Regions from separate parts of the Erwinia sp. 2186 genome, predicted to be linked through region 1. Evidence: predicted binding sites of a transcription regulator. Region 1 holds the regulator's gene; each other region holds the start of a gene.
What was found. Region 1 encodes CRP, which controls carbon source genes, mostly activating them, when cyclic AMP is high. Its sites were predicted from a motif close to ATGTGANNNNNNTCACAT; they were not measured.
Positions count from the first base shown of each region.

Region 2: psiE (phosphate-starvation-inducible protein PsiE) is a predicted target of CRP. The motif match lies at 2,495-2,512, and genes of this name have one in related genera.
Region 3: ACXKZG_RS15150 (ABC-F family ATPase) is a predicted target of CRP. The motif match lies at 2,160-2,177, and genes of this name have one in related genera.
Region 4: yrbN (protein YrbN) is a predicted target of CRP. The motif match lies at 2,027-2,044, and genes of this name have one in related genera.

Region 1 covers NZ_CM173824.1:424,055-428,269, reverse strand. Annotated here, with positions in the region: gene ACXKZG_RS01910 (phosphoribulokinase) at 1-869, shown strand, start outside; gene ACXKZG_RS01905 (OsmC family protein) at 909-1,319, opposite strand; gene crp (cAMP-activated global transcriptional regulator CRP) at 1,627-2,259, shown strand; gene ACXKZG_RS01895 (YccS/YhfK family putative transporter) at 2,318-4,215, shown strand, end outside.
Region 2 covers NZ_CM173824.1:4,548,192-4,552,406, reverse strand. Annotated here, with positions in the region: gene ACXKZG_RS21215 (capsule biosynthesis GfcC D2 domain-containing protein) at 1-326, shown strand, start outside; gene ACXKZG_RS21210 (YjbH domain-containing protein) at 326-2,422, shown strand; gene psiE (phosphate-starvation-inducible protein PsiE) at 2,576-2,974, shown strand; gene ubiC (chorismate lyase) at 3,114-3,641, shown strand; gene ubiA (4-hydroxybenzoate octaprenyltransferase) at 3,643-4,215, shown strand, end outside.
Region 3 covers NZ_CM173824.1:3,268,978-3,273,192, reverse strand. Annotated here, with positions in the region: gene ACXKZG_RS15160 (DHA2 family efflux MFS transporter permease subunit) at 1-485, shown strand, start outside; gene ACXKZG_RS15155 (efflux transporter outer membrane subunit) at 487-2,040, shown strand; gene ACXKZG_RS15150 (ABC-F family ATPase) at 2,206-3,798, shown strand; gene ACXKZG_RS15145 (sensor domain-containing diguanylate cyclase) at 3,868-4,215, opposite strand, start outside.
Region 4 covers NZ_CM173824.1:586,732-590,946, forward strand. Annotated here, with positions in the region: gene pnp (polyribonucleotide nucleotidyltransferase) at 1-936, shown strand, start outside; gene nlpI (lipoprotein NlpI) at 1,063-1,947, shown strand; gene yrbN (protein YrbN) at 2,057-2,107, shown strand; gene ACXKZG_RS02795 (DEAD/DEAH family ATP-dependent RNA helicase) at 2,124-4,061, shown strand; gene ACXKZG_RS02800 (luciferase-like monooxygenase) at 4,175-4,215, opposite strand, start outside.

The DNA of each region.
Region 1 (4,215 bases):
TGTCAGCCAAACATCCGGTTATTGCCGTCACCGGCTCCAGCGGGGCGGGAACCACCACCACCAGCCTGGCCTTCAGAAAAATTTTCCAGCAGCTGAATCTGCATGCCGCCGAAGTCGAAGGCGACAGCTTTCACCGTTATACCCGTCCTGAAATGGATATGGCGATCCGTAAAGCGCGCGATATGGGCCGCCATATCAGCTATTTCGGCCCGGAAGCCAATGACTTCGCCCTGCTCGAACAGACCTTCGCGGAATATGGCCGGTCAGGCAGCGGCAAATCCCGCAAATATCTGCACACCTATGATGAAGCGGTCCCCTGGAATCAGGTTCCGGGAACCTTTACGCCGTGGCAACCCCTGCCGGAACCGACCGACGTGCTGTTTTATGAAGGGCTGCATGGCGGCGTGGTGACGCCGCAGAACAATGTCTCGCAGCAGGTTGATTTGCTGGTTGGCGTGGTACCGATCGTGAACCTGGAGTGGATCCAGAAACTGGTGCGCGATACCAGCGAACGCGGCCACTCACGCGAAGCGGTGATGGATTCGGTGGTGCGATCCATGGAGGATTACATCAACTTTATTACGCCGCAGTTCTCCCGCACGCACATTAACTTCCAGCGTGTGCCGACGGTGGATACCTCTAACCCGTTCGCGGCGCGCGGTATCCCGTCGCTGGATGAAAGCTTTGTGGTGATCCATTTCCAGGCGCTGGAAGATATCGACTTCCCGTATTTGCTGTCGATGCTGCAGGGATCCTTTATCTCGCACATTAATACGCTGGTGGTGCCGGGCGGCAAGATGGGGCTGGCGATGGAGCTGATTATGGGGCCGCTGGTGAAGCGTCTGATCCAGGGTAAGAAAATAGAGTAAGCCCCGCGGGCACGGGGCTTAGGGCTTTGATGGGATGACTTACGCCGGTAACTCAATCACTTCATAGCTGTGGGTGATTTCCACGCCCTTGCCCAGCATCAGTGCCACCGAGCAATATTTCTCCGCGGAGAGATCGACGGCACGCGACACCGCTTTATCGCCTAAGGCCACGCCGGTGACGATAAAGTGCAGATTGATGTGGGTGAACAGGCGCGGGGCCTCTTCACGGCGTTCGGAGCTGAGCTTCACTTCGCAATCCTTTACGTCGTGGCGGCCCTTCTGCAGAATGGAAACCACGTCGATTGCGCTGCATCCGCCCGCGGCCATCAACACCATCTCCATCGGGCTCGGGGCTTTATCGCCCGCATTTCCGTCCATCAGAACCTGATGCCCGGATGAGGATTCTCCCAAAAACGTTAACCCTTCAACCCACTTGACTCGAGCCTGCATAACAATTTCCTCTAATTCATTCAGTTATCGCCAGATTACGCTTTAGGCAGAAAAACGGCAATGCGGCAATTTTCGCACTATGCTGAAGCGAGACAACACAAGACACTCGTTGAAAGCTGTGCTACAAACAAAGCTGTAATATTTTCGTCAGTACTCTACAGGCACGACGAAACGAATCGCATAACGAGCCAGGCTTTTAACAGAGGCCCGAATAAATTTCCTGATGGGAAACGCTTGACTATTTCAACGCCTGGCAGGGAACTCTGCCCCTGTATTTAGGCACGATTACAACAGAGGATAACAGCGAATGGTTCTCGGCAAACCGCAAACAGACCCGACACTTGAATGGTTCCTGTCTCATTGCCATATTCATAAGTATCCATCCAAGAGCACGCTGATTCATCAGGGTGAAAAGGCAGAAACCCTCTACTATATCGTCAAAGGTTCAGTAGCGGTGCTTATCAAGGATGAAGAAGGCAAAGAGATGATCCTGTCTTACCTCAATCAGGGCGACTTTATTGGCGAGCTTGGCCTGTTTGAAGAAGGTCAGGAGCGTAGCGCGTGGGTACGCGCGAAGACAGCCTGTGAAGTGGCTGAAATCTCTTACAAAAAATTCCGTCAGCTGATCCAGGTTAACCCTGACATTCTGATGCGCCTGTCTGCACAGATGGCGAATCGCTTGCAGGTCACTTCTGAGAAAGTGGGCAATTTAGCTTTCCTCGATGTGACGGGTCGCATCGCGCAGACCTTGCTGAACCTGGCAAAACAACCGGACGCCATGACGCACCCGGATGGGATGCAGATCAAGATCACCCGCCAGGAAATTGGGCAAATCGTTGGCTGTTCTCGTGAAACAGTGGGACGCATTTTGAAGATGCTGGAAGATCAGAACCTGATCTCGGCACACGGTAAAACTATCGTTGTCTACGGCACTCGCTAATCGGCTCTGATCCACGGCGCAACACCTGGTGTTGCGCCTTTTTATTTGGTGTGGAGTGATGTGGCGTCGACTGATTTATCACCCGGAGATCAACTACGCATTGCGCCAGACGCTGGTGCTCTGTTTACCGGTAGCGATGGGATGGCTACTGGGCGACTTGCAAAAAGGGTTGCTGTTTTCCTTAGTCCCTGCCTGTTGCAACCTCGCTGGCCTTGATACTCCTCATAAGCGCTTTTTCAAACGCCTGATCGTTGGCGGAAGCCTGTTCGCCTTCAGCAGTTTCCTGATCCAGTATCTTGCCGGTCACCACGTTCCCCTGCCCGTGATCCTGTTTTCGATGGCGATGCTGCTGGGCGTCACCGGTGAAATCAGCCCGCTGCATGGCCGCCTGCTGCCCGGCTCGCTGATAGCCGCAATCTTCACCCTTAGCCTGGCAGGACGCATGCCGGTGTGGGAACCGCCGATGCTCTACGTGCTCGGCACCATCTGGTACGGCGTGTTCAACTGGGTCTGGTTCTGGCTGTGGAAAGAGCAGCCGCTGCGGGAAACCTTAAGCCTGCTCTATCGCGAGCTGGCGGGTTACTGCGAAGCGAAATACACCCTGCTGACCAAACTCACCGATCCGGAGAAAGCCCTGCCTCCGCTGCTGGCGCGCCAGCAAAAAGCGGTCGACCTGATCACCACCTGCTATCAGCAGATGCATATGCTGTCAGCCACCAACAACAATCACCACAAGCGGCTGACCCGCGCGTTTCAAATCGCGCTGGATTTGCAGGAGCACATCTCCGTCAGCCTGCATCAGCCGGAAGAAGTACAAAAGCTGGTGGAGCAAAGCCATGCCGAAGCGGTGATCCGCTGGAACGCGCAGACCATCGCTGCCAGGCTGCGTGAACTGGCCGACGATATCCTCTACCACAAGCTGCCCGAGCGCTTCACCATGGATAAGCAGCTTCAGGCGCTGGAGAAGATCTCACGGCAGAATCCGGATAACCCGGTGGGCACCTTCTGCTATTACCACTTCAGCCGCATTGGTCGGGTGCTGCGTACCCAGCGTCCCCTTTATCAGCGCGATTTGATGGCTGACCGGCAGCGCCGACTGCCGCTGCTGCCGGCCATCAGAAGCTATTTGTCGCTGAAATCGGCCGCCTTGCGCACCGCCGCCCGCTTCGCGGTGATGCTCACCTTTGCCAGTTCGCTGGCGCTGTTCTTTAATCTGCCCAAACCCTACTGGATCCTGATGACGGTCATGTTTGTCAGCCAGAACGGTTACAGCGCAACCCGCGTCCGCATCCAGCACCGTGCGCTGGGCACGCTGGCCGGGCTGGTGATTGCCGCGGTGACCTTGCGCCTGCAGGCACCCGAATCCATCGTGCTGCTGGTGATGTTAGCCATCACCCTTATCAGCTACCTGTTTATCCGTAAATTCTACGGCTTTGCGATGATTGGCTTTACGGTCACCGCCGTGTATTCGTTGCAGCTGCTCTCGCTTAACGGCGCAGACTTCCTGCTGCCGCGTTTACTGGATACGCTGATGGGTTGCCTGATTGCCTTCGGCGGTACCATCTGGTTGTGGCCGCAATGGCAAAGCGGGTTGCTGCGGCAGAATGCGCATGACGCGCTGGAAACCTATCAGGATGCGCTGCGGTTATTGCTGGGGAATGAACAGGACCCGGTAAAGCTGGCCTATCAGCGTATCCGCGTTAATCAGGCGCACAACGCCCTGTTCAACTCGCTCAATCAGTCGATGCAGGAGCCAGGCTTTGATCCCAGCTATCTGGCGGATATGAAACTGTGGGTGACGCACAGCCAGTTTATCGTCGAGCATATCAATGCCATGACCACGCTGGCGCGGGAACACACCATGCTGACCTCGTCGCTGGCGGAGCGTTATCTGCAGGCCTGTGAGGTTGCGTTGCAGCGTTGCCAACAGCGGCTGGAGTATGACGGGCCGAGCTC
Region 2 (4,215 bases), 790 kb from region 1:
TTTATACGCTGCTAAAACCGACCAGCATTACGCTGGCTGGCGTGCTGGCCAACAGCGGTAAAACCCCGTGGGCACCGGGCCGCAGCGTGGTGGATTATTTGCAGGATCATGACCGTTTGTCCGGGGGCGAACGTAACTTCGTGGTGCTGATTGCGCCGAATGGCGAAGTGAGTGACGTTCCTGTCGCCTACTGGAATCGCCGCCACGTGGAGCCTGAAGTGGGCAGCATTGTGTACCGTGGCTTTTCCTCATGGACGTTGCCTGGCGACGATGAAGACCTTAACCAGCAGATTGTTTCTGTTCTGACGCACCGGATCCCTGACTGATGAAAAAAACCTATCTTCTCAGCCTGATAGCTGTTTCCGTTGCCTGTGCCTGCCAGGTTCAGGCGGCGACGTATCCCGATCCGGTAGGGCCTTCGCAGTCAGATTTTGGCGGCGTCGGTCTGTTACAGGTTCCCACTGCGCGTATGGCGAAAGACGGCGAATTCAGCCTGAACTACCGCTATAACGATCAGTACCGTTTCTACTCCTCCTCGGTGCAGCTGTTCCCGTGGCTGGAAGCGACCATCCGCTATACCGACGTGAAAACGCGCGAGTACAGTGCGGTTGAGAGCTTCAGTGGCACCCAGACCTACAAAGACAAAGCCTTCGATTTGAAAGCCCGTCTCTGGCAGGAAGGCTACTGGCTGCCCGAAGTCTCGGTCGGGGCGCGTGACCTTGGCGGTACCGGCCTGTTCGACAGTGAATACCTGGTCGGCACCAAGGCCTGGGGGCCGTTTGATTTCACCCTCGGACTGGGCTTCGGCTACCTCGGCAACAGCGGCACGGTGAAGAACCCGTTCTGTGAAGCCGACAGCAGCTATTGCTATCGCTCTGGCAGCAACGGCACCGCCGGTTCGGTTAACGGCAAAGACATGTTCAAAGGCCCGGCCGCGTTCTTTGGTGGGGTGGAATACCAGACGCCATGGCAGCCGCTGCGCCTGAAAGCAGAATACGAAGGGAATGATTACCAGGACGACTTTGCCGGCAAGATTGAGCAGAAAAGCAAAGTTAACGTCGGCGCCATTTACCGTATTACCGACTGGGCGGATGTGAACGTCAGCTATGAGCGCGGCAATACCTTTATGGCCGGCTTTACGCTGCGTACCAACTTCAACGATCTGCACACCGCCTCGATCGATTCGGCGAAACCGGCCTATCAGCCGCGTCCGCAGGGCGAATTCCTTGAGCAGACCACCGTTGCTGGCCAGCTGACCGACCTGAAATACAATGCCGGTCTGGATGCGCCAAACATTCAGGTACAGGGCAATACCATGTATGCCTCTGGTCAGCAGAGCAAGTACCGCAATACCCAGGAAGGCGTCGATCGTGCCAACGTGATCCTGATGAATAACCTGCCAGCCAATATTGATACGCTGAAAGTGACCGAAAACCGCAGCCGTATGCCGCAGGTGACCACGGAAACTAATGTCGCCAGCCTGCGTCAGCAGCTTGAAGGCTATCCGCTGGGCAAAGAGCAGCCGCTGGATCAGAAACGCGTGGAGCCGGTCGATCCGGGTCATACCGAGCAGGGTTATTACATCGATGCCGATGACTTTAACTACAGCCTGGCACCGGTACTGAATCAGTCTGTGGGTGGACCGGAAAGCTTCTACCTGTATCAGGTTGGCGTGATGGCGAACGCTAACTACTGGCTGACGAAGCACCTGTTGATTGATGGCAGCGTGTTCGGCAACCTGGCGAATAACTACGACAAGTTCAACTATAACGGTGCGCCGAGCGATTCCTCATTGCCGCGCGTGCGTACCCATATTCGCGACTATGTTGAAAACAACGTCTACGTTAACAACCTGCAAGCGAACTACATGCATGCGCTGGGCAATGGTTTCTACGGCCAGGTTTACGGCGGTTATCTGGAAACCATGTACGGCGGTGTGGGTGGCGAAGTGCTGTACCGTCCGCTGGACTCTGACTGGGCGTTTGGTGTTGATGCCAACTACGTGAAGCAGCGTGACTGGGACAACATGATGCAGTTTACCGACTACAACGCGAAGGTCGGGAACCTGACGGCTTACTGGCGTCCGTCGTTCTTCAACAACCAGGTGTTGGTGAAGGCGAGCGTAGGTCAGTATCTGGCAGAAGATAAAGGGGCGACGATTGATGTCTCCCGCCAGTTCGACAGCGGCGTGATCGTTGGCGCTTATGCCACCAAAACCAACGTGTCGGCCGAAGAGTATGGCGAAGGCGACTTCACCAAAGGCTTCTATATCTCGATTCCGATGGATCTGTTCACCGCCTCACCAACGCGTGGCCGTGCACAGGTTAACTGGACGCCGCTGACGCGTGATGGCGGTCAGATGCTGGGCCGTAAGTACCAGCTGTATGATATGACCACCGACCGCGATATCGATTTCCGCTAAAAATAGCCGCGACACCGCCTCCGCCTGTGGACAGCGGTGTCGCCCGCTTATCTCTCCGGCATCAAGCAAAACTTGTGAACCCGCTCACACTAAAGCATATTGTCACTGTCAGGATTATCCTGACGGATAACAGTGACTTTTGAGGGTTTTTGCATGATTACCGCGACGCGTATTGCCTGGTTGTTACAGATGGTGCTGAATATAGGGCTGATCGTCCTGGCCGCTATTCTGGCGATCTTTCTTGGCAAGGAGACCTTCCATCTGGCCAACGTGTTGCTGAACACCGGCGAACAGACGTCTTCTTATCTGTTGATCGATGGCATAGTGATTTACTTCCTTTACTTCGAGTTTATTGCCTTAATAGTCAAATACTTCCAGTCGGGTTATCACTTCCCGCTGCGCTATTTTGTCTATATCGGTATCACGGCGATCATCCGGTTGATCATTGTCGATCACAAAAACCCGGTGGATACGCTGGCCTACTCCATTGCCATTCTGATCCTGGTGGTCACGCTGTGGCTGGCAAACAGTAACCGGCTGAAACGCGAATAACATGTCGGCGCGCCGTCCCAGGCGCGCCAACCTCTTACTTTACCGACCTGAAATCCGCACTATTTCCTCCAGCAATCTGTGTTCTCTCCCAGCCTCTGCGTTACACTGTGGCACCAAAATTTTTGCCCGGAGAAGCCGAATGGCTGATAACGCGCTGGTGCAATTGCGCGCCCTCGACTGGCTGCCAGCCTCATCACCCTTGCTTTCAGCCCCGCTGCTGGACTGGTTGATGGAAGAAGACTCCATGACCCAACGTTTTGAGCGCCACTGTCAGCAAGTGACGGTAAAAGTGGTGCAGGAAGGTTTTATTACCGCAGAAGAGGTCGGTGAAGACGTGGCGTTGCTGCCGCATGAGTCCCGCTACTGGCTGCGTGAAATTCTGCTGTGCGGCGATGGCGAACCCTGGCTTGCCGGGCGGACAATCGTACCGGAATCCACCCTGAACGGGCCTGAGCAGATGTTGCAGCAGCTTGGCACGCGCCCGCTGGGCCGTTACCTGTTTGCCTCTTCCACGCTGACGCGGGATTTTATCGAGCCGGGCAAGAGCGGCGATTTGTGGGGACGTCGCTCTTTGCTGCGCCTTTCCGGCAAGCCGTTATTGCTGACCGAGCTATTTTTACCGCCTGCGCCGCTGTATGCCTCGCTAACCGGTACCGGAGATGAGTAACGTGGAGAGAAGTCTGCCAATGAGTAAATTCCGGGCCTACAGCCGCCTGATGCGTATTGATAAGCCGATTGGTTCGCTGCTGCTGATGTGGCCGACCTTCTGGGCGCTGTGGCTGGCGGGAATGCAGATCCCGCCGTTGAATATCCTGATCGTCTTTGTGCTGGGGGTCTTTTTCATGCGTGCCGCGGGCTGCGTGGTCAACGACTTTGCCGACCGTAAGATCGATGGTCATGTAAAGCGCACCCAGTCGCGGCCATTGCCGAGCGGCGCGGTAACCTCAAAAGAGGCCAAGCTGCTGTTTGCCGGACTGGTGCTGGTGTCGTTCTGTCTGGTTCTGACCATGAACGCGATGACCATCTGGCTGTCGTTTGGTGGGCTGGCGCTGGCGTGGGTCTATCCCTTTATGAAGCGCTACACCCATCTGCCGCAGGTGGTGCTGGGCGCGGCGTTTGGCTGGGCTATCCCGATGGGTTGGGCGGCGGTCAGTGAAACCGTGCCGCTGACCTGCTGGCTGCTGTTCGCCGCGAATATCTGCTGGACGGTGGCTTATGACACGCTGTATGCGATGGTCGAT
Region 3 (4,215 bases), 2.1 Mb from region 1:
ACGTCGATTTCACCACGCTGGTGCTGATGCGCAGTGCGCAGACGATTGGGCTGGGATTCCTGTTTGTGCCGCTGACCACCATCGCCTTTGTCACGATCCCGCAACGGCTTAACGCGGACGCCTCCGCGTTGTTTACCATGTGTCGAAACGTCGCGGGCTCTATCGGCATTTCGCTGTCAACGGCGATGATCACCGAACGCGCGCAGGTGCGCAGCGCCAATATGGTGCATAACATGTCGCCGCTGAATGAGCCGTTCAATCTGACCGTCGAGCGCTGGGCGCAGGGCGTCCGGGATTTCACCACGGCGGTGGGCGATCCGGTCACCATTGCCACCGGACAGTTGTATAAAGAGATGATTGCTCAGGCGCGTATTCTGGCCTATGTCGACGTCTTTATGGGCCTCAGCCTTGTCGCCCTGATCCTCATTCCATTTTGTTTACTACTTTCGCCGATTAAGAGCGAGGGCAGTGCTGGAGCACACTGACATGAACGTTTATCTTCCTTTTTTGCGTTCGCGGCTTAGCGCGGTGGTGGCCACGCTGGCCCTGTCTGCCTGCTCGGTCGGGCCTGATTATCAGGCGCCGAAGCCGTCAACGCCTGCGGCCTTTAACAGCATCAAAAACGACAGCGGCTCCAATCCCCAGGCCAGCGCCACCAACGCCAACTGGTGGAAATCGTTTAACGATCCGCAACTTGACAGCCTGATCGACCGGGCCATTGCCGGCAATCTGAGCCTGCAGCAGGCGGTACTGCGTATTGCCGGTGCGCGTCAGCAGCTGAATCAGGCGCGCGGTGCGTGGTATCCTTCGGTCAATGCAAACGCCTCGGCGAAACGCGAACAGCTGGGCCTGAAGGGCGAGCTGGAGTCCAATGGCGTCTACGATCAGGCCGATAATGTTGATCCGCAGGTCAGCTCGGCGCTGAACGGCCTGACCAAGCCGGTGGCGCTCTACCAGGGCAGTTTTGATGCCTCCTGGGAGCTGGATCTGTGGGGCAAAGTCCGGCGTCAGGTCGAAATGGCCGATGCTCAGCAGCAGGAGTCGGTCGAAAGCCGCAACGATGCGCTGGTGTCGCTGGAAGCCGAAGTGGCGAGAACCTATTTGCAGCTGCGTGGCGCGCAGTCCGTCAGCCAGACCTTGCAAACGCAGATCGATGTTGCTCAGCAGACGTTTGAGCTGACGCAAAGCCAGCAGCGTAATGGCCTGGCGCCGCAAATGGACGTGGAAAATGCACGCGCGCAGTTGAATTCGCTGCGAGCCCAGCTGCCGCAATACGAGTCGCAGGTCCATCAGGCCCTGAACGGTCTGGCGGTGCTGATCGGTAAGCCGCCGGGCGCCCTCGACGCAGAGCTGATCGCCAGTAAACCTTTACCGCCGCTGCCGAAAGTGGTGCCGGTCGGTTTGCCGTCGACGCTGGCCAGAAGGCGACCTGACGTGCGTCAGGCGGAAGCGAAGCTGCATGCCGCCACCGCCAATATCGGCGTCTCGGTGGCGCAGCTGTTCCCGGATTTGTCACTGACCGGGCAGTTTGGCATGCGTAACTCGGATATCAGCTATCTGGATAACTGGAGCAGCAATTTCTACAGCTTCGGGCCATCGGTATCGATTCCGATTTTCCAGGGCGGCAGATTAATTTCCAGCGTCAAGCTGGCCCGAGCAGATCAGGCCAGTGCCGCGTTAGGTTACCGTCAGACGGTGCTGACGGCACTTCAGGACGTGGAGAATGCGCTGGTCAGCTACCGTACCGATCAGCAGCAGGTGGACGGGCTGGATCAAACCGTCGAGGCAATGCAGAACGCCTTCGACCTGGCCAGCGACAGCTACAAACAGGGGCTTTCAACCTTTATTGACGCGTTGGATGCGCAGCGTCAGCTGGCGCAGGCCAAGCAGCAGGCCGCCCAGGCCCGCGTGCAGAGCAGCCTGGATCTGGTTGCGTTGTATAAGGCGCTCGGCGGCGGCTGGGAGCTTTATCAGAACGTGAAGATGCCGGACTATTCAGTATTCGGCCCGGCGGAGAGTGCCGACAAGCCGATTAATTAACCTTCATGTCCGAACGCTGAAGTTTACAAGCGTGTTCATGGCGAGCTGAAAGCCAGTAAACTGAACTAAAGACAGTGGAAAGGGTGGCGGTGTATTCGCCGCCCCTTTTTTTTGGCATAATGCGCGCTGGTTCACATACTCACATCGCAAACGAAAGGCAATCCTGTGCTAGTTTCCAGCAACGTCACCATGCAGTTTGGCAGTAAGCCGCTGTTCGAAAACATCTCTGTCAAATTTGGCGGCGGCAACCGCTATGGCCTGATCGGTGCCAACGGTAGCGGCAAGTCCACCTTTATGAAAATCCTCGGTGGGGATTTGGTTCCTTCTGCCGGCAACGTATCGCTCGATCCTAACGAACGCATCGGTAAGCTGCGCCAGGATCAGTTCGCCTTCGAAGAGTTTTCCGTGCTGGATACGGTGATCATGGGCCACGGCGAGCTGTGGGCAGTGAAAGAAGAGCGCGACCGCATTTATGCGTTGCCAGAAATGACCGAAGAAGACGGCTATAAAGTGGCCGATCTGGAAGTCAAATATGGCGAAATGGACGGTTACACCGCAGAAGCCCGCGCTGGCGAACTGCTGTTAGGCGTGGGGATTCCGCTGGAGCAGCATTACGGCCCAATGAGCGAAGTGGCACCCGGCTGGAAGCTGCGTGTGTTGCTGGCGCAGGCCCTGTTCTCCAACCCGGAAATCCTGCTGCTCGACGAACCGACGAACAACCTGGACATCGATACCATTCGCTGGCTGGAGCAGGTGCTGAACGAACGTAACAGTACCATGATCATCATTTCGCACGACCGTCACTTCCTGAACATGGTCTGCACCCATATGGCCGATCTGGACTACGGCGAGCTGCGCGTTTATCCGGGCAACTATGATGAATACATGACCGCGGCAACGCAGTCACGTGAGCGTCTGCTGTCTGAGAACGCCAAGAAGAAAGCGCAGATCAACGAACTGCAGTCTTTCGTCAGCCGCTTCAGCGCCAACGCCTCGAAGTCCCGTCAGGCGACCTCCCGTGCCAAGCAGATCGACAAGATCAAACTGGATGAAGTGAAAGCCTCCAGCCGTCAGAACCCGTTCATTCGTTTTGATCAGGACAAGAAGCTGTTCCGTAATGCGTTGCAGCTTGAGTCACTGACCAAGGGATTCGATCAGGGTCCGCTGTTCAAGAACGTTAACCTGCTGCTGGAAGTCGGCGAGAAGCTGGCCATTCTGGGCCCGAACGGTATCGGTAAAACCACGCTGCTGAAAACGCTGGTCGGTGAATTGCAGCCGGATAACGGTGAAGTGAAATGGTCTGAGAATGCCCGTATCGGCTATTACGCGCAGGATCATGCTCACGACTTCGCCAACGATCTGAACGTGTTCGACTGGATGAGCCAGTGGAAGCAGGAAAGCGATGACGAGCAGGCTGTGCGTGGCATCCTCGGTCGTCTGCTGTTCAGCCAGGACGACATTAAAAAGCCCGCTAAAGTGCTGTCCGGTGGTGAGAAAGGCCGCATGCTGTTTGGTAAGCTGATGATGGAAAAACCAAACGTGCTGATCATGGATGAACCGACCAACCACCTGGATATGGAATCCATCGAAGCGATCAACATGGCGCTGGAGATGTATGAAGGCACGCTGGTGTTCGTTTCCCATGACCGTGAATTCGTCAGCTCGCTGGCAACCCGCGTGATCGAAATGACGCCGGGCAAATTCAACGACTTCACCGGTAACTACGAAGACTATCTGCGCAGTCAGGGCATCAACTGATTTTGACTCAGAACTGACAGAACGCAATAAGGGGACCTTCGGGTCCCTTTTTTATTGGGTTGCGCGCAGTTATCCCATCTCAACCCGGTTTTTACCGGACATTTTCGCCTGGTACAGCGCCTTATCGGCCTGACCAATCAACGCATGGCGCGAGTTATCCGGCAGGCCACCCTGCATTACGTGGACGCCAATGCTGATGGTGACGATTTTAGCCGCGTGATGGCTATTCTGATGGGGGATGGCCATGGCCGCCACCGATTCAAGGGCTGAGCTGGCAAAGCGCAGGGCGCCTTCACCCTCGCAGTCTGGCAGGATCACCGCAAACTCTTCGCCGCCGTAACGGGCGATCATATCGTCCGACCGGTGTGACACCTGCAGCAGCGCATCACCGACGCGTTTCAGGCAGTCATCGCCGGA
Region 4 (4,215 bases), 160 kb from region 1:
GGTCGTCTGGCTAAGCGTGGCGTACTGGCAGTAATGCCTAAAGCTGACGCGTTCCCATACACCGTGCGTGTGGTGTCAGAAATCACTGAATCAAACGGCTCTTCTTCAATGGCTTCCGTCTGTGGTGCTTCACTGGCACTGATGGACGCAGGCGTACCAATCAAAGCAGCCGTAGCCGGTATTGCGATGGGTCTGGTAAAAGAAGGCGAGAACTTTGTGGTTCTGTCTGACATCCTGGGTGACGAAGATCATCTGGGCGACATGGACTTCAAAGTAGCCGGTAGCCGTGAAGGTATCACCGCGCTGCAGATGGACATCAAAATTGAAGGTATCACCCGCGAAATCATGCAGGTGGCTCTGAACCAGGCTAAGGGTGCGCGTCTGCACATTCTGGGCGTGATGGAACAGGCTATCAGCACGCCGCGTGGCGACATCTCTCAGTTCGCACCACGTATTCACACGATTAAAATCAGCCCGGACAAGATCAAAGACGTGATCGGTAAAGGCGGTTCTGTGATTCGTGCGCTGACCGAAGAAACCGGCACCACCATCGAAATCGAAGATGATGGCACGGTGAAAATCGCAGCGACCGACGGTGAGAAAGCGAAATATGCTATCCGTCGTATCGAAGAGATCACTGCAGAAATCGAAGTGGGCCGTATCTACAACGGTAAGGTTACCCGCATCGTTGACTTCGGTGCCTTCGTTGCTATCGGTGGTGGCAAAGAAGGTCTGGTTCACATCTCTCAGATCGCTGATAAGCGTGTAGAGAAAGTGACCGACTATCTGCAGATGGGCCAGGAAGTGCCGGTGAAAGTTCTGGAAGTTGATCGCCAGGGCCGCGTACGTCTGAGCATCAAAGAAGCGACTGAGCAGGCTGCAGAGCCTGAAGCAGCCGTGACTCCAGCAGCTCCTGAAGCTCCTGAAGCAGAATAAAGTCAGACCCTTAAGCTCTCCCTGCGAACAGGGAGAGCGGTATCATCGCGAGGACAGGACGACACCTTGTGCACGGCAGGCGGATGAAAGGATATTCATCCCATTGTTTGTCTTTGGGAGTGGGAAATGAAGCCTTTTTTACGCTGGTGTTTCGTTGCGACAGCTTTAACGCTGGCAGGATGCAGCAACTCGGATTGGCGTAAGAACGAGGTTCTGGCTGTTCCGCTGCAGCCTACGCTGCAACAGGAAGTGATTCTGGCACGTATGGAACAAATTCTTGCCAGTCGATCCCTTAGCGATGATGAACGCGCACAGCTGTTATATGAGCGCGGAGTGTTGTATGATAGTTTAGGTTTGAGAGCACTGGCGCGAAATGATTTTTCATTAGCGTTATCTGTCAGACCTGATATGCCTGAAGTATTCAATTACTTAGGCATATACTTAACGCAGGCAGGAAATTTTGATGCTGCCTATGAAGCGTTCGATTCTGTACTTGAGCTTGATCCAACTTACAATTATGCGCATTTAAACCGCGGTATCGCCTTATACTACGGCGGAAGGTATAAATTAGCGCAAGATGATCTGCTGGCGTTTTATCAAGACGATCCTAACGATCCTTTCCGCAGCTTGTGGCTCTATCTCGATGAAAGAGAGATGGACGCAGACAAGGCTAAAGTAGCGCTTCAACAGCGTTACGACAAAGCGGTCAGAGACCAATGGGGATGGAAAATTGTCGAGTTCTACCTGGGAAATATCAGTGAAAGTACACTGATGGACAGTCTCAAGGCAGACGCAACGGATAACACCTCGCTCGCTGAACATCTCAGTGAAACCAACTTCTATTTAGGTAAACATTACCTAAGTCTGGGGGAGAAGGACGACGCAGAAGCGTTGTTCAAGCTGACGGTCGCAAACAACGTTCACAACTTCGTTGAGCACCGATATGCATTGTTGGAGCTGGCCCTACTCGGCCAGACACAAGACGATTTATCAGAATCTGACCAGCAATAGCTGACGAACTACTATCGCCCTTTTTTCGAAATGTCATCATCTTAGCGGATGAGGGCTTTCTTGTTCGTCGAAACCACTAATTTGAGCCGGTTCACACTTTTTGATGAAAATGACTGAATGTTTTCACGACGAGTTATGTAGACTGGCCGCCGCAATCTAAGAGGCACGTGTACTACATGACTGATATTGAAACCACTTTTGCTGACCTTGGCCTGAACGCCGAACTCCTTGAATCTCTGAACGGTATGGGCTACGTGAAGCCTTCTCCAATCCAGGCTGAGTGTATTCCTCACCTGTTGGCAGGCCGTGATGTTCTGGGTATGGCACAGACCGGTAGCGGAAAAACTGCAGCGTTCTCGCTGCCACTGCTAAACAACATTGATAGCTCCCTGAAAGCACCTCAGATCCTGGTGCTGGCACCAACGCGTGAGTTGGCGGTTCAGGTGGGTGAAGCGATTACCGACTTCTCCAAACACATGAAAGGTCTGAACGTGGTTGCCCTTTACGGCGGCCAGCGTTATGACGTTCAGCTGCGCGCTTTGCGCCAGGGTCCACAAGTTGTTGTGGGTACGCCTGGTCGCCTGCTGGATCACCTGAAGCGGGGCACGTTAGATCTGTCTAACCTGCGCGGCCTGGTGCTGGACGAAGCCGATGAAATGCTGCGTATGGGCTTCATCGAAGACGTTGAAACTATCATGGCTCAGATCCCAGACAATCATCAGACTGCTCTGTTCTCTGCAACCATGCCAGAAGCGATTCGTCGTATTACTAAACGCTTTATGAAAGATCCGCAGGAAGTGCGCATCCAGTCAAGCATGACCACTCGCCCTGATATTTCTCAGAGCTACTGGACGGCTTTCGGTCGTAAGACTGATGCACTGACTCGCTTCCTGGAAGCTGAAGATTTTGATGCTGCTATCATCTTCGTGCGTACTAAAAACGCGACGCTGGAAGTTGCTGAAGCGCTGGAGCGTAGCGGTTACAACAGTGCTGCCCTGAACGGTGACATGAACCAGGCCCTGCGTGAGCAGACTCTGGAACGCCTGAAAGATGGTCGTCTGGACATCCTGATTGCGACCGACGTTGCGGCCCGTGGCCTGGACGTTGAGCGTATCAGCCTGGTGGTAAACTTCGACATCCCTATGGATGCAGAATCTTACGTTCACCGTATCGGCCGTACCGGTCGTGCGGGTCGTGCTGGCCGTGCGCTGCTGTTCGTTGAGAACCGTGAGCGTCGTCTGCTGCGTAACATTGAACGCACCATGAAGCTGACCATTCCAGAAGTTGAACTGCCTAACGCAGAACTGCTGGGTGAGCGTCGTCTGGCTAAGTTCGCCGCTAAAGTTCAGCAGCAGCTGGAAAGCAGCGATCTGGAACAGTACCGCGCACTGCTGAGCAAAATGCAGCCTGCAGAAGATGAGCTGGATATCGAAACGCTGGCTGCTGCTCTGCTGAAAATGGCTCAGGGTGAACGTCCTCTGATCGTTCCTGCCGATGCACCTCAGCGTCCTCGTCGTGAGTTCAAAGAGCGTGACGATCGTCGTGGTGACCGTCCAGAGCGTGGTCCTCGTGAAAAAAGTGAAGGTGGCGAGCGTCCAGCCCGTCGCGAACGTCGTGACGTTGGCGATATGGAAGTTTACCGCATTGAAGTTGGCCGCGATGACGGCGTTGAAGTTCGTCACATCGTTGGTGCTATCGCTAACGAAGGCGACATCAGCAGCCGTTACATCGGTAACATCAAACTGTTTGGTACTCACTCAACTATCGAGCTGCCGAAAGGCATGCCGGGTGACATCCTGCAGCACTTCACTCGTACGCGTATTCTGAACAAACCAATGAATATGCAGCTGATTGGCGATGCAGTGCCACACAGCAAAGAGCGTACTGGTGGCGGTGAGCGTCGTGGTCCAGCTCCAGCCCGTGGCGGCTTCGGCGCTGGCAACCGTGAAGGCGGTCGTAGCGATCGTCCTGAAGGTGGTCGTCGCTTCAGCAATGACCGTAACGGTCCAGCTGCTGGTGGAGAGCGTCGTGGCGGCGGTTTCAGCCGTGACGGTGGCAACCGCGGTCCTCGTACCGAAGGTGGCAACGCACCTACTCGTCGTCGTGATGCATAATCACTGACTGACCAATAAAAAAACCAGCCTTCGGGCTGGTTTTTTTTTGCCTGCAATTCGCGGACGCTGCATCAGCGATAAGGGCAGCGAAATCCTGCCCTGCAGCGTGCGGATTACAGCGTGTTATGCGCTTCCATAGCCAGTTCAAACGAGC